Regions from separate parts of the Kitasatospora sp. LaBMicrA B282 genome, predicted to be linked through region 1. Evidence: riboswitches for the same ligand, from Rfam matches in the RefSeq annotation. Region 1 holds a riboswitch; the other holds the start of a gene.
What was found. A riboswitch is a leader RNA that binds a small molecule or an ion and turns the genes downstream of it on or off. The one in region 1 is predicted to bind glycine.
Positions count from the first base shown of each region.

Region 2: linked by a shared signal. The riboswitch ahead of gcvP (aminomethyl-transferring glycine dehydrogenase) and the one ahead of gcvT (glycine cleavage system aminomethyltransferase GcvT) in region 1 are both predicted to bind glycine.

Region 1 covers NZ_JBNQTI010000040.1:23,835-35,644, reverse strand. The annotation lists gene ACQRUO_RS14095 (ABC transporter permease) at 1-591, opposite strand, end outside; gene ACQRUO_RS14090 (ABC transporter substrate-binding protein) at 806-2,542, opposite strand; gene ACQRUO_RS14085 (ABC transporter permease) at 2,639-3,634, opposite strand; gene ACQRUO_RS14080 (enhanced serine sensitivity protein SseB C-terminal domain-containing protein) at 4,154-5,032, opposite strand; gene ACQRUO_RS14075 (enhanced serine sensitivity protein SseB C-terminal domain-containing protein) at 5,189-6,025, opposite strand; glycine riboswitch at 6,166-6,270, shown strand; gene gcvT (glycine cleavage system aminomethyltransferase GcvT) at 6,419-7,537, shown strand; gene gcvH (glycine cleavage system protein GcvH) at 7,638-8,018, shown strand; gene glyA (serine hydroxymethyltransferase) at 8,159-9,427, shown strand; gene ACQRUO_RS14055 (L-serine ammonia-lyase) at 9,580-10,947, shown strand; gene ACQRUO_RS14050 (UbiD family decarboxylase) at 11,015-11,810, opposite strand, start outside.
Region 2 covers NZ_JBNQTI010000033.1:6,693-18,502, reverse strand. The annotation lists gene ACQRUO_RS12250 (DUF5999 family protein) at 1-104, shown strand, start outside; gene gcvP (aminomethyl-transferring glycine dehydrogenase) at 268-3,168, opposite strand; glycine riboswitch at 3,400-3,505, opposite strand; gene ACQRUO_RS12240 (PRC and DUF2382 domain-containing protein) at 3,679-4,758, shown strand; gene ACQRUO_RS12235 (MFS transporter) at 5,027-6,529, shown strand; gene ACQRUO_RS12230 (DNA polymerase IV) at 6,667-8,121, opposite strand; gene ACQRUO_RS12225 (SanA/YdcF family protein) at 8,164-8,865, opposite strand; gene ACQRUO_RS12220 (MerR family transcriptional regulator) at 8,972-9,640, opposite strand; gene ACQRUO_RS12215 (bifunctional nuclease family protein) at 9,878-10,351, opposite strand; gene ACQRUO_RS12210 (MerR family transcriptional regulator) at 10,489-11,277, opposite strand; gene ACQRUO_RS12205 (FHA domain-containing protein) at 11,348-11,810, opposite strand, start outside.

The DNA.
Region 1 (11,810 bases):
CAACGGGTTGTCCGTGAAGTTGACGTAGTGCAGATTGCTGAAGATCGGCCACTTGTAGCTGAACAGGGTGAGCAGCAGCGCACCGGTGAAGAAGATCGGCAGCGAGACGCCGGCCAGCGCCACGCCCATCGAGAGCCGGTCGAAGATCGACTTGGGCTTGAGCGCCGAGATCACGCCGGTGGCCACGCCGGACAGCACCCAGAGCACCGCGGCGCCGATCGCCAGCGAGAAGGTCACCGGGATCCGGGTGCGGATCTCCGGCCAGACCTCCACGTGGTTCTTGAAGGAGTAGCCGAAGCAGGGCACGTGGCAGGTGGTCGCGTCCGGACCGTACTTGTACTGGGCGCCGACGAAGAGCTGCTTCACGAACCGCCCGTACTGGATGTAGAGCGGCTGGTCGAAGCCGAGGTTCTTCTTGATCGCCGCCATCGCCTCGGGCGTGGGGTTCTTGCCGATGTACTGGGCGGCGAGCTGGTCGGTGGTCTCACCCGCGATGCGGGGGAGCAGGAAGAAGATGCAGAACGTGACCGCGCTGACGACCAGCAGCAGTACCAGGGCGGCGAACGTCCTGCGGATGATGTAGGCCAACACAGTTGGACGGCTCCGGGTGCCCCGCCCCAGGGGGGGGGGGGGGGGGGGGGGGGGGGGGGGGGGGGGGGGGGGGGGGGGAGGGGGGGGGGAGGAGAAAAAAAAAAAAAAAAAAAAAAAACCCCCCCCCCCCCCCCCCCCCCCCCCCCCCCCCCCCCCCCCCCTTGGGCCGGCTCCGCTCGCCTTCACCTGCCTTCGGGGACGGGGAGCCAGGCTCTTACTTGGAGGTGGTGCCGATGTTGAGGTAGTCGTACTCGCCGTCGTAGGCGGAGGTGGCGACCAGGTTGGTGTCGTTGGACGGCCGGAAGTTGAAGACCTTGTAGTCGGTCAGCGGGACGATCACCGCGTCGTTCATCACCTGCGCGTCGATCGCCGCGTAGTCCTTCTCCCGGGCCGACTGGTCGGTGTTGCTGCCCGCGTCGTCGATCAGCTTGTTGACCGCCGGGTCGTTCAGCTGGGAGAGGTTGCTGTTGCCGGAGGCCTTGATCGAGCGGCCGTCGACGATCTGCTGCAGGAAGCCGTAGCCGGTCGGCCAGTCGGCGGCCCACTGCATCATGATCATGCCGATGCCGTTCTTGTCCGTGAAGTCCGGCACGCCCGCGTAGTCGGAGAAGTACTTGCCCTGCGGGTACTGCTGGATGGTCACGTTGATCCCGACCTTGCCCAGCGCCGCCTTGATCGAGGTGGCCGCGGCGACCTCGGTGTCGCGCTCGCTGCGCGCGGTGATGGTGGTGCTGAAGCCGTCCGGGTGACCGCAGGCGGCGAGCTCCTGCTTGGCCTTGGCGTCGTCACCGTTGTTGTTCGGGCTGGCGTACGGGTTGATGCTCTGGTAGCCCGGGATGTCCGGCGGCAGCACGCTGGTGGCGATCGAACCGCGGATCGGGCCGCCCTCGGAGGTCTGCACCGAGACCTTGTCGAGCGCGTACTCGACGGCCTTGCGGCAGTCCACGTTGTCCAGCGGCGCGACCTTGGTGTTCAGCGCCATGTAGGCCAGGCGACCGCCGAAGGCGTTGTCGGTCTGCGCCTTCAGCTTGGAGTCGAGCAGCAGCTTGGCCTGGGTCTGCGGGTCGACGCCGCCGCCGACCAGGTCGACGTTGGCGTTGCCGGCGATCAGGTCCTGGTCGATGGTGTTCTGGTCGATGTTCATCTTCAGCACGATCTTGTCCGCGAGCTGCTTGCGGAGCGGATCGGTGCTCGGGTCCCAGTTCGGGTTCGGGACCAGGGTGGCGCCCTTGCCGTCGTCGTACGACTGGAACATGTACGAGCCGCTGGAGACGATGTGCTTCACGTAGCCGGCGCCGTCGTCCTTGGCCTGCGGCACCGGGGCCGTCTGCGGCGCGCTGACCAGGTAGTCGAAGTCGGCGAACGGCTGGTTCAGGTGGAAGACGATGGTGGTGTCGTCCGGGGTCTGGATCGACTTCAGGCCGTCGGGGCTCTTGTCGGTGTACGGGCCCTGGTAGCTGGGCGTGTTGTCGACCAGCAGTTCCTGGAAGTAGGTCGGGCCGTTGGAGTTCACGGTCGGCGCGAAGTTGCTGCGCTCCACCGCGTACTTGACGTCCTTGGAGGTGATCGGCGTGCCGTCGCTGTACTTCAGGCCGGCCCGCAGGTGGTACGTCCAGGTCAGGCCGTTGTCGCTGACCTGGCCCATGCCGGTGGCCAGGTCCGGGACCAGCTTGTCGCCGGCGCTGCCCGGGCCGGGCTGGAAGGTGGTCAGCGCCCGGGCGTAGAGCCGGGAGAAGTTCCAGATGTAGGCGTAGTAGGTGTTGCCCGGGTCGAGCGAGTCCGGGGTGCCCTTCATCTCGTAGGTGACCGTGCCGCCCTTCTGGGAGGACGCGTTCACCATCTGCGTGGTCGCGGCGTTCTGGCCGGCGACGGTGGTGCCGCCACCGCCGGAGGACTTGCTGCTGCCACAGCCGCTCACCACGAGCGCGGCGGTTGCGGTCACCGCTGCCATGGCGAGAAAGCGGGATCGGCGCATTGCTGGATCAACCCCTTGGGAAGAATGGTCTGGACCAGACCTGACGGGCCAGAGCTGACTGATGTGCAGAGGTCAGTTGCTGCGCGGGTCGAGCGCGTCGCGCAGTCCGTCACCGAGCAGGTTGAAGGCGAGCACGGTGATGAAGATCGCCAGACCCGGGACCACCATGTACTCCGGGTCGACCTGGTAGTACTTGATCGCGTCGTTCAGCATCCCGCCCCAACTGGACTGCGGGGGCTGGATGCCGACGCCGAGGAAGCTGAGTGCCGCCTCGAAGAGGATGTTGGTCGGGATCAGCAGGGTCGAGTAGACCAGGATCGGGCCGACCAGGTTCGGCAGCAGCTCCTTGAACAGGATGAACGGGCCGCGGGCACCAAGGCTGCGGGCCGCGTAGACGAACTCCCGCTCGCGCAGCGAGAGCGTCTGGCCGCGCACGATCCGGCCCATGTAGGGCCAGTTGAAGAAGCCGATCACGAAGATCAGCACCGCCAGGTGCAGCGGCAGGCCGTGCAGGCCGAACGCGCCGCCCTGCAGCGAGGCCGAGATGGAGATCGCGAAGAGCAGCAGCGGGAAGGCCAGGAAGGTGTCCATCACGCGGCTGATCACGGTGTCCACCCAGCCGCCGTAGTAGCCGGCCATCACGCCGAGCACGGTGCCGATGGTGTTGGACAGCACGGTGGCGCCGAAGGCCACCAGCAGCGAGACCCAGGAGCCCTCGATGATCCGGGAGAGCAGGTCACGGCCCTGCAGCGGGTCGATGCCCAGCGGGTGGGAGAGGCTCATGCCGCCGAACGAGCCGGTCGGCAGGCCGCCGAGGTCGGCGTCCAGCAGGTCCTGGTGCAGTGCGTCCGGGCTGAGCCCGAAGACCGATTCGATCGGCTTGGCCAGCAGGGCCAGCAGCACCAAGAGGATGACCACCACGCCGCCGGCGACGGCGGCCTTGTCGCGCTTGAAGCGCAGCCAGGCGATCCGGCCGAGCGAGCGGCCTTCGATCGCGGCCGGTGCGCCCGTGGTGGCCGGGGCGGGATCGCCGGGAACGGCCGGGGTGGTGTCGGTGGGTGTGGTCATGGGCAGTTGGCGTCCCCTCGCCGACGGTTGTCGGCCCATGGGCAGCCTGGAGACGGGCATGGCGGTGTCAGGTCCTGGTCAGAACCGACGAGCCAGGCCGGCTTGGCTGCTCGGCTGGTGCGGTGCGCAGAACTCTCGCCGCTGGCGACAGGCTCGCGCCAGCCCCGCCCGGCGAAGGATGCCCAACTGTGATCTACCGATATTCATGATCGGTAAACCTGAATGATCATCAGATGTTCACCGTGGATGATCATCTGGAGCGTCGGTGGTACGTGGACGTTCGATCCTTGATGCACCGTCAGATTCGCCGACGGAGGCCACCGCGGTCGACATCGGCGCAGGTCGTGCCGGGTGGACGGACGGTGGGGCGGTGATCGGGGCCGCGCCGGGGGTGGCGGCGGGGGTGCCGCGGACGCTCAAGGCACGCTCAAGTGCGCGTGCCGGCGCGACTCGCTCGTCGTCGCGGTCGGTGACCGGAGCAGGGGTGCGCGCTCAGCGACCGCACCCGGGCGGTCACGGTCAGCGACCGCCCCAGGGCTGCTGCGGCCAGCCCTGCTGCGGGGGCAGCGAGGCGCCGTACTGGGGCGCCTGCGGGTAGCCCGGCGGCGGGTAGGCGGCCGGGTACGGCTGCGGGGTGGCCTCGCGGTGGTAGAACGGCCGGGTGTTGGCGCGCAACCACAGCGCCACCGGGTCGTACTCGTCGCTCATCGCCACCGTGGAGACCGCCAGCCCGGGCGGCGCCTGCGCGATCGCCCGCTGCATCAGCGCCCGCACTGCCTCCACCGAGCCCGGTGAGGTGTCGTACAGCTCCAGCCCGATCGCCAGGTACGGCTCGCCCAGCACCGGCTCCACCCAGGCCCGGCGCAGCGCCCGCACCGGGCGCACCGAGGGCGCCTGCTGCATCAGCAGGCCGTGGAACCGCTCCAGGCCCGGCAGCTGGGGTTCGCCGATCCGCAGCGGGCCGGCCGGCAGCCGGTCCAGGCCGGCCGCCACCCGGCGCAGGTCCGCCCAGGGGACGCCGACCCCGCCGCCCGCCGCGTGCGGGTTGAGCCACAGGCCCCAGCGGGTGCGGTAGAGCGTGTCGGCGATCTCCCGGCCGGAGATCACCTCGTGCGCGCGGTTCCAGCCGCTGGCGGCCAGCTGCTCGGGGGAGGTGGCGGCCGGCGCGTAGCCGTGGCCGCCGATGTCCATGTTCCCGTACTGGGCGTCCGGGCTGCCGGGGCTGCCGTGCCAGAGCAGCATCCAGACCCGGCCGGCGGCCAGCTCGCGCAGCAGCTGCTCGTAGGCCTCCCAGCGCTCGGGAGCGACCTCCCGCAGGGCCCGCTCCAGGGCCCCCGGGTCCGCGCCGGGGGCCGGGCCCCACGGCCCCGCGCCACCGCCTGCCGCTCCCGTCGTCACCGGTACCCTCTCCCCGTTCCGCCCGCGTCCTCGCCGCGGCGCTCGCCGCGTGTCGGCGCCACCCTACGGCGCCCGGGTGACCAGCGTCATGCCGACCGGCGGGTCCGCCGGTCCGGCACGCTTCTTCGGTCGGTCAGCCCCGCTCGTAGAACGCGGTCAGCCCCGCTCGTAGAACGGCAGTACCCGCTGCAGCAGCCACTCCACCACCGGGTCGGCCACCAGATCCAGCAGCACCATGTGCACCCCGCCCGGCAGCGGCGCCACGCCCAGCGCCCGGCCGAGCGCCGTGTTCACCGCCACCGGGTCGGCGGGGGCCGCCGGGTCCAGCTGGACGCCCACGAAGAGCACGGTCGGCTCGCCCTCCACCGAGGCCAGCGCCCGGCGCGCCGTCAGCACCCCGCCGAGCGCGTCCAGCTCGGCCCGCACCGCGTACAGGAAGGCGGCCGGCTCCTCGGCCGGCTCCGGCTCGCGCAGCGCCACCCGGGCGCCCTCCGGCAGCCCCGCGCCGCCCGGCGCGCCCCAGCGGTCCTCGCGCGGCCCGCGGCGCAGCTCGGCGACCCCCTCCGGCGGCACCGGGATGCCCACCGGCGCCTGCGGGTTCACCGCGATGCCGATGCCCAGCGGCAGGCCGCGGGCGAACTCCCAGGCCGGGGCGACCGCGCAGGACAGGCCCGGGGCGTGCCGCAGGAACTGCTCCTCGGAGGAGAAGACCGGCACGTAGGGGGCGCCGGCCAGCTCGATGGTCGGCAGGTCGAGCGCGGTGCCGCCCGGGTCGCCGCCGGCGGGCAGCGGGATCCACACCTGGCTGCGGGCCAGCACCTCGATCACCCGGGGGGTGGCGCCGGGATCGCCGAGCGCGGCGGTGAGCACCTGCTCCAGCTCGTTGGCGGGCCAGCCGCTGCCGGCCGGTGCCTGGCCGGGCTCGGCCCAGCCCTGGGCCGGCACGGTGGCCTGACCGCCCGCGTAGCCCTCCGGGTACCCCACTGTCTCCATGGTCCCGGAGCCTACCGAGCCCGCCCCCTCTCCCGCGGGCCGCATCGGCATGCCATGATGTGCGCGTCCGCTGTGCGGACATCCGTTCGCCCGCAGCGTCACCGCCCGCTGCACCACCCCTCAACTTCATACTGGCCGCTCGAACCCGCGCGGGAGAGTCCGGAGGTGCCCTCGGCGGCACGGACCGGCGCCGAAGGAGCAAGTCCTCCCCGGAATCTCTCAGGCACCCCTACCGTGTGGGCGAGGCGAATCTGGAAAGCGGACACGGCCGTGCCGTGCGCCCACCCACGGTGCAAGCCGCGTCATCCTTGACGCGGTGAAGCTCTCAGGTTGTGACGACAGACGGGGAGACTCCACCCCTGCACGTCCATTCACGACACCGGGAGTCTCACCATGTCTCTGCGCCTGACCGCGCTCGACGCGCTGCACCGCACCCTCGGCGCGACCATGACCGACTTCGCCGGGTGGGACATGCCGCTGCGCTACGGCAGCGAGCGCGAGGAGCACCTCGCGGTCCGCACCAAGGCCGGTCTCTTCGACCTCTCGCACATGGGCGAGATCACCGTCTCCGGTCCGCAGGCCGGTGAGCTGCTGGACCACGCGCTGGTCGGCTTCATCTCGGCGCTCGGCGTGCTGCGCGCCCGCTACACGATGATCTGCCGCGAGGACGGCGGGATCCTGGACGACCTGATCGTCTACCGGACCGCCGAGGACGAGTACCTGGTGGTGGCCAACGCCTCCAACGCCCAGGTGGTGCTGGACGCGCTGACCGAGCGCGCGGCCGGCTTCGACGCCGTGGTGCGCGACGACCGCGACGCCTACGCGCTGCTCGCCGTGCAGGGCCCCGAGGCCAACGGCATCCTCTCCTCGCTCACCGACGCCGACCTGCCCGGCCTCAAGTACTACGCGCTGCTGCCCGCCACGGTGGCCGGCAAGCAGGTCTGGCTGGCCCGCACCGGCTACACCGGCGAGGACGGCTTCGAGATCTTCTGTGCCCCGGCCGACGCCGAGCACCTGTGGCAGGCGCTGACCGAGGCCGGCGCCCCGGTCGGCCTGGTGCCGGCCGGCCTGTCCTGCCGCGACACGCTGCGCCTGGAGGCCGGCATGCCGCTCTACGGGCACGAGCTCTCCACCGAGCTGACCCCGTTCGACGCGGGCCTGGGCCGGGTGGTGCGCTTCGACAAGACCACCAACGGCGGCGAGTTCGTCGGCCGCAAGGCGCTGGAGGCCGCCGCCGCGCAGGCCGAGGCCAACCCTCCGCGCAAGCTGGTCGGCCTGGTCTCCGAGGGCAAGCGGGTGCCGCGCGCCGAGTACGCGGTGGTCTCCGCTGAGGGTGCCCCGATCGGTCGGATCACCTCCGGCTCCCCCTCCCCCACGCTCGGCAAGCCGATCGCGATCGCCTACGTGGACGCCGCCTTCGCGGAGCCCGGCACGGCCGTCGCGGTGGACGTGCGCGGCAAGCACGAGCCCGTCGAGGTGGTCGCGCTGCCGTTCTACAAGCGCGCCCGCTGAGCCCGCTGCCGCCGACGGACTCCCACCCCGCGTCCCGTTCCACCGTCCGCTCAGCGGACCGTTTCCTCGTCACCGCCTCAGATCCTGGAGAATGAGCACCATGAGCAACCCTCAGCACCTGCAGTACAGCGCGGAGCACGAGTGGCTGACCGCCGCCGACGAGGCGGGCGTGTCGACCGTGGGCATCACCGAGCACGCGGCCAACGCCCTCGGCGACATCGTCTACGTGCAGCTGCCCGAGGTCGGCGACACCGTCACCGCCGGTGAGACCTGCGGCGAGCTCGAGTCCACCAAGTCGGTCAGCGACCTGTACTCCCCCGCCACCGGCGAGGTCGTCGAGGTCAACCAGGACGTCATCGACGAGCCGGCCCTGGTCAACTCGGCCGCCTTCGAGGGTGGCTGGCTGTTCAAGCTGAAGGTCACCGAGGCCCAGGCCGGCCTGATGACCGCCGCCGAGTACTCGGACCTCACCAAGTCCTGACCGGGTTCACGTCGGGACCGACCGACGCCGGGGCGGCCGCAGCGCGGCGGCCGCCCGCCTGCTCCCCCTCCCCGCCCGCGGCTCGCCCCCTCCTCCGACGGCCACCGCGCGCGCAACCCCCTTCACTGGAAGACACCACCATGACGGTTCTCAACCAGTCCCTGCACGCACTCGACCCCGAGATCGCGGCCGCGGTCGACGCCGAGCTGCACCGCCAGCAGTCCACCCTCGAAATGATCGCTTCCGAGAACTTCGCCCCGGTGGCGGTCATGGAGGCCCAGGGGTCGGTACTCACCAACAAGTACGCCGAGGGCTACCCCGGCAAGCGCTACTACGGCGGCTGCGAGCACGTCGACGTGGTCGAGCAGATCGCGATCGACCGGATCAAGGCCCTGTTCGGCGCCGAGCACGCCAACGTCCAGCCGCACTCGGGCGCGCAGGCCAACGCCGCCGCGATGTTCGCCCTGCTCCAGCCGGGCGACACCATCCTGGGCCTGAACCTGGCGCACGGCGGCCACCTGACCCACGGCATGAAGATCAACTTCTCCGGCAAGCTCTACAACGTGGTGGCCTACCACGTGGACGAGCAGACCAACCTGGTCGACATGGAGGAGGTCGAGCGCCTGGCCAAGGAGCACCAGCCCAAGCTGATCGTGGCCGGCTGGTCCGCCTACCCGCGCCAGCTCGACTTCGCCGCCTTCCGCCGGATCGCCGACGAGGTCGGCGCCTACCTGATGGTGGACATGGCCCACTTCGCCGGCCTGGTGGCCGCGGGCCTGCACCCGTCCCCGGTCCCCTACGCGGACGTGGTCACCACCACCACCCACAAGACCCTGGGCGGCCCGCGCGGCGGCGTCATCCTCTCGAAGGCCGAGCTGGCCAAGAAGATCAACTCCGCGGTCTTCCCGGGCCAGCAGGGCGGTCCGCTGGAGCACGTGATCGCCGGCAAGGCGGTCGCCTTCAAGATCGCCGCCTCCCCGGAGTTCAAGGAGCGCCAGGAGCGCACCCTGGAGGGCGCCAAGATCCTGGCCGCCCGCCTGCTCCAGGAGGACGCCAAGTCCGCCGGTGTCTCGGTGCTCTCCGGCGGCACCGACGTGCACCTGGTCCTGGTCGACCTGCGCAACAGCGAGCTGGACGGCCAGCAGGCCGAGGACCGGCTGCACGAGGTCGGCATCACGGTCAACCGCAACGCGGTGCCGAACGACCCGCGCCCGCCGATGGTCACCTCCGGCCTGCGGATCGGCACCCCGGCGCTGGCCACCCGCGGCTTCGTCGCCGACGACTTCCGCGAGGTCGCCGACGTGATCGCCGAGGCGCTGCTGCCCGGCTTCGACGAGGCCAAGGCCACCGCGCTGAAGGCCCGGGTCACCGCCCTGGCCGCGAAGTACCCGCTCTACCCGGAGCTGTAAGGCCCACCCCCGGGCGTGGTCGGCATCACTCCGGCCGGACCCCGCCCGCACCCCGGGGCACCGCGCACACTGGAACGTGAGCCGGTGCCCCGTGGCACGCCCCGACTCTCTCACCACGAGACTCCACGAGACCCAGACAAGGACGTCACCCCGTGGCCATCAGCGTCTTCGACCTCTTCTCCATCGGCATCGGTCCGTCCAGCTCGCACACGGTCGGCCCGATGCGCGCAGCCCGGATGTTCGCCCGCCGGCTGCGCTCCGAAGGCCTGCTGGAGCGGACCGCCACCGTCCGGGCGGAGCTGTTCGGCTCGCTCGGCGCCACCGGCCACGGCCACGGCACCCCCAAGGCGGTGCTGCTCGGCTTGGAGGGCAACTCGCCGCGCACCGTCGACGTGGCCAAGGCCGACCTGGACGTGGCGCGGATCAACGAGACCAAGCAGCTCAGCCTGCTCGGCCTGCACCGGATCGACTTCGACCCCGACCTGCACCTGGTGCTGCACCGCCGCCGCTCGCTGCCCTACCACGCCAACGGGATGACCCTGGCGGCGCACGACGCCGCGGGCCAGGAGCTGCTGGCCAAGACCTACTACTCGGTCGGCGGCGGCTTCGTGGTGGACGAGGACGCGATCGGCGCCGACCGGGTGGTCCCCGACGACACCCAGCTGCGCTACCCCTTCCGCACCGGCGAGGAGCTGCTGCGGCACACCCGGGAGACCGGCCTGTCCATCTCCGGCCTGATGCTGGAGAACGAGAAGGCCTGGCGCACCGAGGCCGAGATCCGGGCCGGCCTGCTGGAGATCTGGGCGGTGATGAAGGAGTGCGTCGCCGCCGGCCTGTCCCGCGAGGGCATCCTGCCCGGCGGCCTCAAGGTCCGCCGCCGGGCCGCCTCCGGCGCCCGCGCGCTGCGTGCCGAGGGCATCGGCCCGGCCAACGCGATGGAGTGGGTCACCCTCTACGCGATGGCGGTCAACGAGGAGAACGCCAGCGGCCAGCGGGTGGTCACCGCACCGACCAACGGCGCGGCCGGCATCATCCCGGCGGTGCTGCACTACTTCCAGAACTTCATCCCCGGCGCCGACGAGGACGGGATCGTCCGCTTCCTGCTCGCCGCGGGCGCGATCGGCATGCTCTTCAAGGAGAACGCCTCGATCTCCGGCGCCGAGGTCGGCTGCCAGGGCGAGGTCGGCTCCGCCTGCTCGATGGCCGCCGGCGGCCTGGCCGAGGTGCTGGGCGGCACCCCGGAGCAGGTCGAGAACGCCGCCGAGATCGGCATCGAACACAACCTCGGCCTCACCTGCGACCCGGTCGGCGGCCTGGTCCAGATCCCCTGCATCGAGCGCAACGGGATGGCCTCGGTCAAGGCCGTCACCGCCGCCCGGATGGCGCTGCGCGGCGACGGCCGGCACCACGTCTCGCTCGACAAGGCGATCAAGACCATGAAGGAGACCGGCGCCGACATGAAGGTGAAATACAAGGAGACCTCGCGCGGCGGCCTCGCGGTCAACGTCATCGAGTGCTGACAGCGCCGGGCATGCCGGTGCCGGACCGCCCCCCGCGCGGCCCGGCACCGGTGTTCGCCCGCTCCGGTCAGGCCGGCGGGTAACCGTAGGCCGTCGACCAGTCGGCGAGCACCTTGTCGCGGACCGCGGCCGGCCAGCCGTGCTCCAGGTCGCCCTTGACCGGGCGGTGCTCCTTGTCGAAGCGGTCGGCGAGCAGGCAGTTGTGGACCACCTTGCCGGCGCGGTAGCTGTGCTGCTCCTGGGCGGAGAGGTAGACCGAGAGGATCGCGGTCGGCTTCGCCGGGAAGTGCACCTCGCCGTGCTCCGGGTGGGTGCGGGTGGCGAAGGCCCAGACCACCTCGTTCACGTCGGTGATGTCGATGTCGTTCTCCACCACCAGCACCTTGGGCACCCCGAAGCCGGCCTTGCCCGCGAAGACCACCTCACCGATCCGGCGGCAGAGTTCGGCCGAGTCGACGTCCAGGGCGTCCGCCCAGTCCGGGTGGACCGAGACGATCAGCCAGTGCAGCGCCGACTCGAAGGAGAACCAGGCCGAGGCGGCCGGCAGTCCGGCCGCGCGCAGCTGGTGCAGGATCTCGGCGGCGTGCATGGTGCCGATCCCGGTGTGGTTCTCCTCCACCGGCGGGCCGGCGGCCACCACCGGCAGGATCGCGCCGTCCCGGTGGGTGACGGCGCTGACCCGGAACAGCGGCTTCGGTGTGCTGTCGTGCGCGACATAGCCGGGGTACTCGTCCATCGGGCCCTCGGGCACCGTCTCCTCGAAGGCGATGTGCCCCTCGATGACGATCTCCGCGGTGGCCGGCACCATCAGGTCCACGGTCTCCGCCGGGACCACCTCGAGGCCCTCGCCGAACAGCGCGCCC
Region 2 (11,810 bases), on a different contig from region 1:
GGAGCCTGCTCTGCAACGGGGTCCTGCTCTTCGAGGACACCGGCGAGCTGCTGCCGGACGGCCGGGTGATCGCGCCGCACCGCGCGCTGGTGATCGCCGCCTGACGGATCCCCGGTCACCGCCTGACGGCCACCCACCACCGGCCCCGGCCCCGGCCGCTCAACCGGCCCCGGCAACGACCGGCCCCGGCAACGACGAAGTCCCCTGCGGCGGCTGCCGCAGGGGACTTCGTCGTGCGACCCGGCGGGCGGGTCAGGCGCGTACCGCTCAGACGCCGTACTCGTCCAGCGGCGGGCAGGAGCAGACCAGGTTGCGGTCGCCGTAGGCGCCGTCGATCCGGCTCACCGGCGGCCAGTACTTGTCGGCCGGGTTCACGCCGGCCGGGAAGACCGCCACGGTCCGGTCGTAGGCGTGCGCCCACTCACCGGCCAGCGCGGCGGCGGTGTGCGGGGCGTTGCGCAGCGGGTTGTCGTCCGCCACCCACTCGCCCGAGCCGACCTTCTCGATCTCGGCCCGGATCTCGATCATCGCGGCGCAGAACCGGTCGATCTCGAACAGGTCCTCGGACTCGGTCGGCTCGATCATCAGCGTGCCGGCCACCGGGAAGGACATGGTCGGGGCGTGGAAGCCGTAGTCGATCAGGCGCTTGGCGATGTCGTCCACGGTCACCCCCGTCTCCTTGGTGAGCGGGCGCAGGTCGATGATGCACTCGTGCGCCACCAGGCCGCCGGGGCCGGTGTAGAGCACCGGGAAGTGCGGGGCGAGCCGCTTGGCGATGTAGTTGGCGTTGAGCACCGCGACCTGGGTGGCGCGCTTGAGGCCGGCGCCGCCCATCAGCCGGACGTAGGCCCAGGAGATCGGCAGGATCGCGGCCGAGCCCCAGGGGGCGGCCGAGATCGGGCCGACACCGGTGGCCGGACCGGCCTCCGACTGCAGCGGGTGGTTGGGCAGGTACGGCGCCAGGTGGGCGCGCACCGCGACCGGGCCGACACCCGGGCCGCCACCGCCGTGCGGGATGCAGAAGGTCTTGTGCAGGTTCAGGTGCGAGACGTCGGCACCGAACTTGCCCGGCTTGGCGAGGCCGACCAGCGCGTTCAGGTTGGCGCCGTCCACGTAGACCTGGCCGCCGGCCTCGTGCACCAGGCCGCAGATGTCGGTGATCTGGGTCTCGAAGACGCCGTGGGTGGAGGGGTAGGTGACCATCAGCACGGCGAGCTGCTCGCGGTGCTGCTCGATCTTCGCCTTCAGGTCCTCGACGTCCACGTCACCGTCGGTCAGGGTCTTGACCACGACCACCCGCATGCCGGCCATCACCGCGGAGGCGGCGTTGGTGCCGTGCGCCGAGGCCGGGATCAGGCAGACGTCGCGCTGGGCGTCGCCGTTGGCGTGGTGGTAGGCGCGCACCGCGAGCAGACCGGCCAGCTCGCCCTGGGAGCCGGCGTTCGGCTGCAGCGAGACCGCGTCGTAGCCGGTGACCTCGACCAGCTGCTGCTCCAGCTGGCGGATCAGGGTGAGGTAGCCCTGCGCCTGGTCGATCGGGGCGAAGGGGTGCAGCTGGCCGAACTCCGGCCAGGTGACCGCCTCCATCTCGGTGGTGGCGTTGAGCTTCATGGTGCAGGAGCCGAGCGGGATCATGCCGCGGTCCAGCGCGTAGTCCCGGTCGGAGAGGCGGCGCAGGTAGCGCAGCATCGAGGTCTCCGAGCGGTGGCTGTGGAAGACCGGGTGGGTCAGGTACTCGTCCTCGCGCAGCAGCTCGGCCGGCAGCGTGTCGGCGGCCTCGGCCAGCTCGGCGCCGATCACGCCGAAGGCGGACCAGACCGCCTCCAGGTGCTCGCGGGTGGTGGTCTCGTCGCAGGAGATCGAGACGGTGTCGGCGTCCACCTGGTACAGGTTGACGCCGCCCTCGCGGGCGGCGGCCAGCACCTGCGCGGCGCGGCCCGGCACCTTGGCGGTGACGGTGTCGAAGAAGGACCGGTGGACCAGCTCGACGCCGCCCGCGGTCAGCCCCTCGGCCAGCGCGGCGGCGTAGCGGTGGGTGCGGCGGGCGATGTCGGCCAGGCCGTCGGGGCCGTGGTAGACCGCGTACATCGAGGCCATCACGGCCAGCAGCACCTGGGCGGTGCAGATGTTGCTGGTGGCCTTCTCGCGGCGGATGTGCTGCTCGCGGGTCTGCAGCGCCAGGCGGTAGGCGCGGTGGCCGTCGGCGTCCACCGAGACGCCGACCAGGCGACCGGGCAGCGAGCGGGCGTACTCGGCGCGCACCGAGAGGTAGCCGGCGTGCGGGCCGCCGAAGCCCATCGGCACGCCGAAGCGCTGCGAGGTGCCGCAGGCGATGTCGGCGCCGAGCGAGCCGGGCGACTTCAGCAGGGTGAGCGCCAGCAGGTCGGCGGCGACGGCGACGATCGCCCCCAGGCCGTGCGCCTGCTCGATCACCGCGGTCAGGTCGCGCACCGCGCCGGTGGCACCCGGGTACTGCAGCAGCACGCCGAAGACGCCGCGCTCGGCGATCTCGGCCGGGATGCCCTGCGCCAGGTCCGCGATCACGACCTCGACGCCGGTCGGCAGCGCGCGGGTCCGGATCACCTCGATGGTCTGCGGCAGCGTGTCGGCGTCGACCAGGAAGACGCCGCCCTTGACCTTGGTGACCCGGCGGGCCAGCGCCATCGCCTCGGCGGCCGCGGTGCCCTCGTCGAGCAGCGAGGAGCCGGAGGTGGGCAGACCGGTCAGGTCGGAGACCAGGGTCTGGAAGTTGAGCAGCGCCTCCAGCCGGCCCTGCGAGATCTCCGGCTGGTAGGGGGTGTAAGCGGTGTACCAGGCCGGGTTCTCCATGACGTTGCGCAGGATCACCGGCGGTGTGAAGGTGCCGTAGTAGCCCAGCCCGATCATCGGGGTGAGCACCTGGTTGCGGCCGGCCAGCTCGCGCAGCTCGGCGAGCACCTGGGCCTCGGACCGGCCGGCCGGCAGCGCCAGCTCGGTCAGGCTGCGGATGGCGGCGGGCACGGCGGCGGTGGCGAGCTCCTCGAGCGAGCCGAAGCCGACCTGCGCCAGCATCTTCTCCTGGGCGGCGGCGTCGGGGCCGATGTGGCGCGACTCGAAGGGGCTGGCAGCTTCGAGCTCGCTCAGGGTGGCGGCGCTGCGGGGGCGGCCGGCGGTCGGCTGGGCAGTCATGGTGGTCGAGGCCTCCTGGTCACGGACCGGCGGGGGCGCGCACGCCGTGGCCTCGCCGCCGTGGGGAGCGGAGCGACCTGGAACGAGCGAGCCCGACAGGCCTCCCCCTCTGTCATCGGGACCTGAGAGCTTCGCCCGCGCGGGACTTGCGCCCCGCCGGCTTGCACCGTCGGTGAGGGTGGTCCCCGTCGGCTCCCTCGCCGGCGGCCCTGCCCTGCTTTCCAGAGTGACCTATCCCACACGGTACGGATGCCTGAGAGATTCCGGGGAGGGTTTGCTCCTTCGGCGCCTCGCGCCCCTGTGTTCACAAGGGTGAGGACTCTCCCGAGCGGGCTCGGCGGTCGCGCCCAGGGTACCAGCGCGCGTCCCCCCGACAGCCGCTCAGGTGAGCGAACGCACTCCCCCAACCGGCCCAGCACCTGCACGGACGGCCGCGCTCCGCTCGCCGTGATCCGCTTCGTGCCTTTTGGTGTGAATCACGGGCGGTAACCACTGGAGGAAGAGGAAAGCGTGCAGACCGACATCGATCCCCGAGACCTGATCGGGCACAAGGCCGTCGACCGCAATGGCGACAAGATCGGCACGGTGGACGAGGTCTACCTCGACGACGCGACCGGCGAGCCCGAGTGGGCGGCCGTGCGGACCGGCATCTTCGGCCGGGACGCCTTCGTCCCCCTGACCACGAGCGAGTTCTCCGGCGAGGAGCTCCGGGTCCCCTATGACAAGTCGCTGATCAAGGACTCGCCGGACTTCGGCGTCGGCCAGCACCTCTCCCCCGCCCAGGAGCTCCAGCTCTACCGCTACTACGGACTGGACTCGCCCGCCGGCCGCCCCGTCGAGCCCGCCGTCGCCCCGGCGAACGGCTCGCGCGCCGGGCAGGACATGGAGTTCGGCATGACCGCGGGCGCCCCGATGGCCGCCACCGCGACCACCACCGCGGCACCGCCGTCCCAGGCGACCGCCCCGCAGCAGCTGGCCCCCCAGCAGCTGGCCCCCCAGCACCTGGCGCCGCAGCAGTCCGCCCCGGCCACCATCGGGCTGGACAAGCCGATCGAGGCACCGCCCGCGCCCACCCACCCGCCGACCCCCGACCAGTCGCCGACGCCCCAGCAGACCGGGGCCGTCCAGCAGTCCGGCGCCGCCCACGGGCCGGCCACCACCCCGCCGCCCGGCCCGATCGAGCTGACCCTGCGCGAGGAGCGGCTGGAGATCACCAACGAGTGGCACGTGCTGGGCACCGCCCGGCTGCGCAAGTACGTGGTGACCGAGCCGGTGGAGCGCACCGTGCAGGTGGTGCGCGAGCGGGTCCGGGTGGAACGGGTCCCGGTGAGCGACGCCGAGCGCTCCACCCTGACCGCGCAGGAGATCGCCGAGGCGGTCGAGGAGGTGACGCTGCGCGAGGAGCGGCCGGCGGTGCGCAAGTACCTGGCGCCGCTGGAGCGGGTGCGGCTGGTGGTGGAGCGGTACACCGAGGAGAAGGTGATCCGCGAGGAGCTGCGCCGCGAGCAGGTGGAGATCCACGACAGCACCGCCACCGAGCCGACCACGATGCCGCCCGCCCCGAGCGAGCGGCCGAGCGCGCACCACTGAGCCGAGCAGCACCCGGCATCCCGGCCCGGCCCCGCACCCGCGGGCCCGGGCCGCCGCCGTGTCCGGGCCACCGCCGTGTTGGGGCCACCGCCGTGTTCGGGCCGGTCAGGAAGAGCCCGGGGACGGATGGCTCGGCGACCGAGACAAAGCTTCACCGCTAGATATTTGACAGACTGAAGCACTTCGGCGCAAAGTTACTTCAGTACATCGACTATCTCCGGCATGAAGCAGCCGCTGGCCGCCGACGCCCGTCCCTGAAGGAGCCACCGTGAGTGAGGCAGCCAAGCCCACCGCCACGGCCGTGAAACCGAGCAGTGCCCGGGTGCTGCCCGCCCTGATCCTGGCCATGCTGGCCTACAGCGTGATCCAGACCGCGGTCGTGCCGATCCTCCCGTCGCTGGCGCTGGAGCTGAAGGTCTCCGGTTCCGACATCACCTGGCTGATGACCGCCAACCTGCTGTCGGCGGCCGTGCTCACCCCGCTGCTGGGCCGCTTCGGCGACCTGCGCGGGCGCAAGCCGATGCTGCTCATCTCGCTGGCCGGCCTGGTGCTCGGCTCCGGCCTGGCGGTGGCGACCCACTCGTTCTCGCTGCTGATCCTGGCCCGCGTGCTGCAGGGCGCCGGCGGTGGCGTGCTGCCGCTGGCGATCAGCATCGTCCGCGACGAGCTGCCGCGCGAGAAGGTCACCGGCGGCGTGGCCGCGATCAGTGCCTCGATGGGTGTCGGCAGCGGCCTCGGCCTGGTGGCCACCGGCCTGCTGCTGGAGCACTGGGACTACAAGTCGATCTTCTGGATGGGCCTGGTCTTCGCGCTGATCGCGGTCGCCCTGGTGGTGCTGCGGGTGCCGAACGACCCGGTGGTGGACAAGAACGGCGGCGCCGACCCGCTGGGCGCGATCGCCCTGGCCGGCTGGCTCTCCGCGCTGCTGGTCGCGGTCAGCCGCGGCAACGACTGGGGCTGGACCTCCACCAAAACCCTCGGCCTGTTCGCCGTCGCCGCGGTGGTCGCGCTGCTCTGGGGCGTCATCGAGGCCAAGGTCAAGCACCCGCTGGTCGACCTGAAGATGATGGCCCGTCCGGCCGTCGCCTTCACCAACATCTCCGGCCTGCTGATCGGCTTCGGGATGTACGGCTCCTTCCTGGTGATCAGCAACTTCACCCAGACCCCCGAGAAGCTCGCCCACTACGGCTTCACCGCCACCGTGCTGCACGCCGGTGTGCTGCTGCTGCCCTCCGCGGCCGGCTCGATGATCGCCGCCCCGGTCGGCGCCGCCATGATCGCCCGTCGCGGCCCGCGCCTGCCGCTGGTCCTCGGCGGCCTGTTCGGAGCCGTCTCGATGGCCTACCTGGCGCTGCGCCACAGCGCCGAGGGTGACATCTACTTCGCCTCCGCCCTCTTCGGTCTCGGCGTCGGCCTGGCCTACGCGGCCATGCCCGCCTTCATCAACGGTGCCGTCCCGGCCGAGCAGAGCGGCATCGCCAACGGCATGAACGCGGTGCTCCGCACCGTCGGTGGCGCCATCGGCACCGCCGTGATGGGCGCCGTCCTGACCGGCGACACCATCAAGTTCCCGCCGCAGGTCGCGGCCATGCTGCACGGGGTGCAGATCCCGACCCTGGACGCCTACAAGCACGCCTACTGGATCACCGCGGTCGTCTGCCTGATCGCCGCCGTCGTCCCGTTCGCGATCCGCGCCGCCCGCGGCACCACCGCGGTCGCCCAGGGCGCCCCGGTGACCGACGCGGCACGGCCCACCAAGACCGCCGCCTGATCAGCGGCCCGCCGGCGCCGCTCTGGGATCGGCGGCCCCGGCCCTGAACTCGGCCCCCACCCCGCACAGGTGGGGGCCGAGTCGCGTTCCGGGCCGGCCCGCCCGCCCGCCTGGACCCGACCCCGGCGGGCCGGCGCTCAGGCCGGCGGGTGCAGCGGCAGCGGCTCGGCCGGGCTCAGCGCCGGGTCGTCCACGGCGAAGGTCCGCACCCGCCCGGGCGGCGAGTCGGGCGTCTCGAAGCGCACCGTGACCCGGCCCACCCCGCTGCCCTGCACCCAGCCGGGACCGTACTCCCCGTGCGTCACGTCCTGGCCGGGCAGCCAGATGCGCGGCTGCGGCTCCTGGTCGGCCGAGGCGGTGGGCACGGCCGGATCCGGCCCGGCGTCGACCCCCTCGGGCCCCGGCGCCGCGGCTCCGTCGGCCGCCCCGACCTCCCCCGCCTCGCCCGCCTCGCCGGCCCGGTCGGCCGCCGCCTCCTCCAGCGCCGCCTCGGCCGCGGCCTGCGCGAACAGGTCCTCCTGGGTGTACTCGGCGAGCTGCGCCACCCCGACGCCGAGCAGCCGGATGCCGCCGGTCAGGTTGACCTGGTCGGCCAGCCGGCGGGCGGTGGCGGCGATCACCCGCTCGTCGTCGGTCGGGCCGCGCAGCGTCTCGGAGCGGGTCAGCGTGGTGAAGTCGAAGCGTCGCACCTTGATCACCACCGTCCGCCCCGAGCGGCCGGCCGCGCGCAGCCGGCGCACGCAGCGGGTGGTCAGCTTGTCCAGCTCGTAGAGGATCTGGTCACGGTCCACCAGGTCCACCTCGTAGGTGTCCTCCACCGAGACCGACTTGGTGTCCCGGTCGGGCACCACCGCCCGGTCGTCCAGGCCGCGGGCCATCAGCGAGACGCCGAGGCCGTGCGCCCGGCCGAGCAGCCGGACCAGCTCCTCCTCGGACTGGTCGGCCACCTCCGCCACGGTCAGCAGCCCGGCCCGGCGCAGCAGCTGTTCGGTGGCCGGGCCGACCCCGGGCAGCGCGCGCACCGGCATCGGCCCGAGCACCGCCCGTTCCTGACCGGGCGCCACCAGCACCAGCCCGTCCGGCTTGGCCTGCTCGGAGGCGATCTTGGCCATCAGCTTGGAGCCGGCCGCACCGATCGAGGCGGTCAGCCCGGTGCGGGCCCGGATGTCGGCCCGCAGGTCCTGGGCGATCGCCTCGACCAGCGCCGCACCCTCGGCGGGCGGCACCGCGCCCAGCGCCGCGCCGTAGGGCCCGGCCGTCAGGTCGACGTAGGCCTCGTCCACACTCAGCTGCTCCACCAGCGGCGACAGCTCGCGCATCATCGCCATCACCTGCTCGCTGACCTCGCGGTAGGCGGCGAACCGCGGCCACAGGTAGGCGCCGTTCGGGCAGAGCCGGCGGGCCACCGCGGTGGCCATCGCCGAGCGGACCCCGAACACCCGCGCCTCGTAGGAGGCGGTGGAGACCACGCCGCGGCCGCCGAGCCCGCCGACGATCACCGGCTTGCCGCGCAGGCTCGGCTTGGCCGCCTGCTCCACCGAGGCGAAGAAGGCGTCCATGTCGAGGTGGAGGATGCTCGGCACAGTCCGCACAGGGCCGATCATCGCGCACCCCACTGACAGTGCGGCCGCGGCTCAGCCCGCGGTGCGCTGCGCGTCCGCCAGGGCCCGGGCCACTCCGGGGTCCCGGGGGCCGAGCAGCGTGGGGTCCGGGTGGAAGACCACGCTGAACAGCGCCTTGTCGGCGCCCGGGATCTCCCGCACGGTGCCGTGGTACCAGGTCTCGTCGCGCGGCTCGGGCACCCCGACCGCGTAGGAGTCGATCCCGGCGGCCGAGCAGAGCGCCAGCGCGCGGCGCACGTGGTAGTCCTGGCTGACCAGGACGGCGTGGTCGACGCCGAAGATCCGCTTGGCCCGGTCACAGGAGTCCCAGGTGTCGAACCCGGCGTAGTCGCGCACCACCCGCACCGCCGGCACCCCGTGCGCCACCAGGTAGTCGTACATCGCGCCGGGCTCGTTGTAACCGGTGCTGCTGTTGTCACCGGTGACCAGGATCGCCTGCACCTTGTGCGCCCGGTAGAGCTGCAGGGCGGCGTCCAGCCGGTGCGCCAGGTAGGGCGAGGGCACGCCGTCGACCTCCTGGGCGCCGAACACCACGGCGACCGGCTCGGCCGGCACATCGGCCACGCTGCGGATCCGGGAGTCCTCCGCGCAGAACAGCCAGGCGCTGGGGGCCAGGGCGAGGACGCTGAACAGCACCACCGCCTGGAACGCCCGCCGCTGTCGTCGCCGTCCTCGCAGCACCCCGGTCACCCGGCGCAGCCCGCTCCCCCGCATGTTCCGCCCCCGTTCGGCCCACCGTGGGCCACCACCTGGAGCGGACGAGCCGGTGCGGCCCGCGGTTCCCGGTCGCGGGCCGATGATCGGCTGGACGGGCCGCGGGTCAGACCGCGCGGTTGCGGCGTTGGGCCAGCTCGTCGGCCGGGTCGTGGCCGACCAGGGTCTCGCCGGTGTCGGTGCGCTCGGCGTGCAGCCGGCCGAGGACGGCCTCCAGCTCCTGGGCCACCGCACCGACCGCGATGCCGAACATCCCCTGCCCGCCCTTCAGCAGGTCGACGACCTGCTGCGGCGTGGTGCACTCGTAGACGGTGGCGCCGTCGCTCATCAGGGTCAGCCCGGCCAGGTCGACCACCTCGGCGGACTGCAGGTGGGCCACCGCCACCCGGATGTTCTGCAGTGAGACCCCGGCGTCCAGCAGCCGCTTGACGATCTTCAGGATGAGGACGTCCCGGAAGCTGTAGAGCCGCTGGGCACCCGCCGGGTAGGCGGTGCGCACGCTGGGCTCCAGCAGGCCGGTGCGGGCCCAGTAGTCGAGCTGGCGGTAGGTGATGCCGGCGGCCGCGCAGGCCGTCGGGCCGCGGTAGGCCAGCAGTCCGGCGGGCGGCGCCGGGGTGATCCGCTCGACCTCCGGCTGACCGGCCTGGACGGCGGGGAACCGGCCGACCCGGGGCAGGTCCGCCGCCGCGGAGCGGGAGAGCATCGTCCGGTTGCCACGCGGCAGATGGACGGCGCACGGACCCCCCACGGCCGCCTCGTCGCCGCTGCTGCTCATGCCAACCTCCGTCCGCTCGTGCGCCGGGCGCCCGGAATCCCGGGCCGTCCCAGCGGCCACCCCTGACGGTAGGCAGTCGTCCAAGACGCGTCAACGATCGCCACGCCGGGTCGGCGAAACCGCTTCACCCCACCGTGTGGTTTCGCGTGCCCCCAGTGTGGGTAAGACCGCACACTTTGGCAAAACAACTGATCGACTCCCAGGGCCGTCCGGCCCTGGGTCGGCGGCGCGGCGCCGCTACTGGGCGTTGCCGCCGAAGTCCTCCGGCGACACCTGGTCGAGGAACTCGCGGAACTTCTCGACCTCGTCCTCCTGCTCGTCCGGGATCGCGATGCCCGCCTCCGCGAGCACCGTCTCGGCCCCGTAGATCGGGGTGCCGGTGCGCAGCGCGAGGGCTATCGCGTCGGACGGCCGGGCGCTGACCTCGACACCGCCGGCGAAGACCAGCTCGGCGTAGAAGACGCCCTCCCGCAGGTCGGTGATCCGGACCTCGGTGAGCTGCTGGCCGAGCGCCTCCAGCACGTCCTTGAACAGGTCGTGGGTCAGCGGCCGCACCGGTGTCATGCCCTGCTGGGCGAAGGCGATCGCCGTCGCCTCGCCAGGCCCGATCCAGATCGGCAGATACCGGTCGCCCCCCACTTCGCGCAGCAGGACGATCGGCTGGTTGGAGGGCATCTCCACCCGGACACCCACGACGTCGAGCTCATTCACAAGGCAACCCTATGGCTCCTTTGTGAGATATGAAAGCGCGGCCGGGCCCAGCTGCGGAGATTGCCGGGCCACCGCGGCCCGGGCGGGCGGGCCCCAGGGGGCTCGGCACGCCCGGACCACACGCCCGGAGCACACGCTCAGACCCGCCCGCGCAGACCGGCCTGCACCATGGTGGCGTGCAGCCGCACGGCCAGGGTGGCCAGCTCGCGCGCGGTGGTCTCGGCGTGCACCCGGGTCTGCGGGTTGCGGTGCCGGCGCAGCGGGGCCACCACCTGGTCGACCAGCGCGATCTCCCGCTCGGCGGCGGCCTTCACCTGGCGCAGGTGGCGCGGCTCCAGGCCGAACCGGCCCAGTTCGGCGACCAGCCGGGCGATCTGCAGTGCGTCCGCGTCGTACCCGCCGTCCGGCCCGGGGGCGACCAGGCCGTAGGACTCCCACTCGGCCAGGTCCGCCTCCTCGGCGCCGGCCGCCGCCAGCAGCTCGGCCCGGCCGAGCCGGACCCCCGAGCCGGCGCCGGTGGCCGCCTCCAGCTCGCGGTCGGCCTCCTCCAGCGGCCCGGGCCGGGCCTCGGCGGGGGCCGGCAGCGCCGGCGGCTGCTCACCGCGCTCGATCGCGTCCAAGTGCTCGCGGATCACCCGCAGCGGCAGGTAGTGGTCGCGCTGCATCCGCAGCACGTAGGCCAGCCGCTCGACGTCGGCCGGACCGAACTTGCGGTAGCCCGAAGGCGTCCGCTGCGGCTCGACCAGCCCTTCCGCCTCCAGGAAGCGGATCTTGGAAATGGTGACTTCGGGGAAGTCCTCGCGCAGGAAGGCGAGCACTGCGCCGATGCTCAGCAGCTCGCCCCCGCGCCGCTCGGCGGACCGACTGAGCGGTCCGCCGGGCCGGCGCGGGCCGGTCACGGTCGTCACGGTCTGATTCGAGGTCATGCGCACTCTCCTGCTGCCGTCGTGCTGTGCGAACCCCCACAACCCGCCCGTGCCCCGGTGTGCGCCCGACTCAGTACCGCTGCGGTCCCGCGAAGAACACCAGCCGGTACTTGCCGATCTGCACCTCGTCACCGTTGTTCAGACCGACCTCGTCGATCCGCTCGCGGTTGACGTACGTCCCGTTCAGGCTGCCGACGTCCGCGACGGTGAAACCGCCCGGGCGACGGCGGAACTCCACGTGCCGGCGCGAGACGGTGACGTCGTCGAGGAAGATGTCGCCCTGCGGGTGGCGACCCGCCGTGGTGACGTCCGCGTCGAGCAGGAAGCGGCTGCCCGAGTTCGGGCCGCGCTGCACGATCAGCAGGGCCGAGCCCGGCGGCAGCGCGTCGATCGCGGCCAGCACCTCGGCCGACAGCGCCGGGGTGGCGCCGGTGCCGGTGGCGGTCGGATCGTAGGAGTCCAGCCCGGCGATCGAGATCGTCGAGGTGGTCTCGGCCGCGCCCTCCGGGATCCCGCCGCGCAGCGGGCTGCCG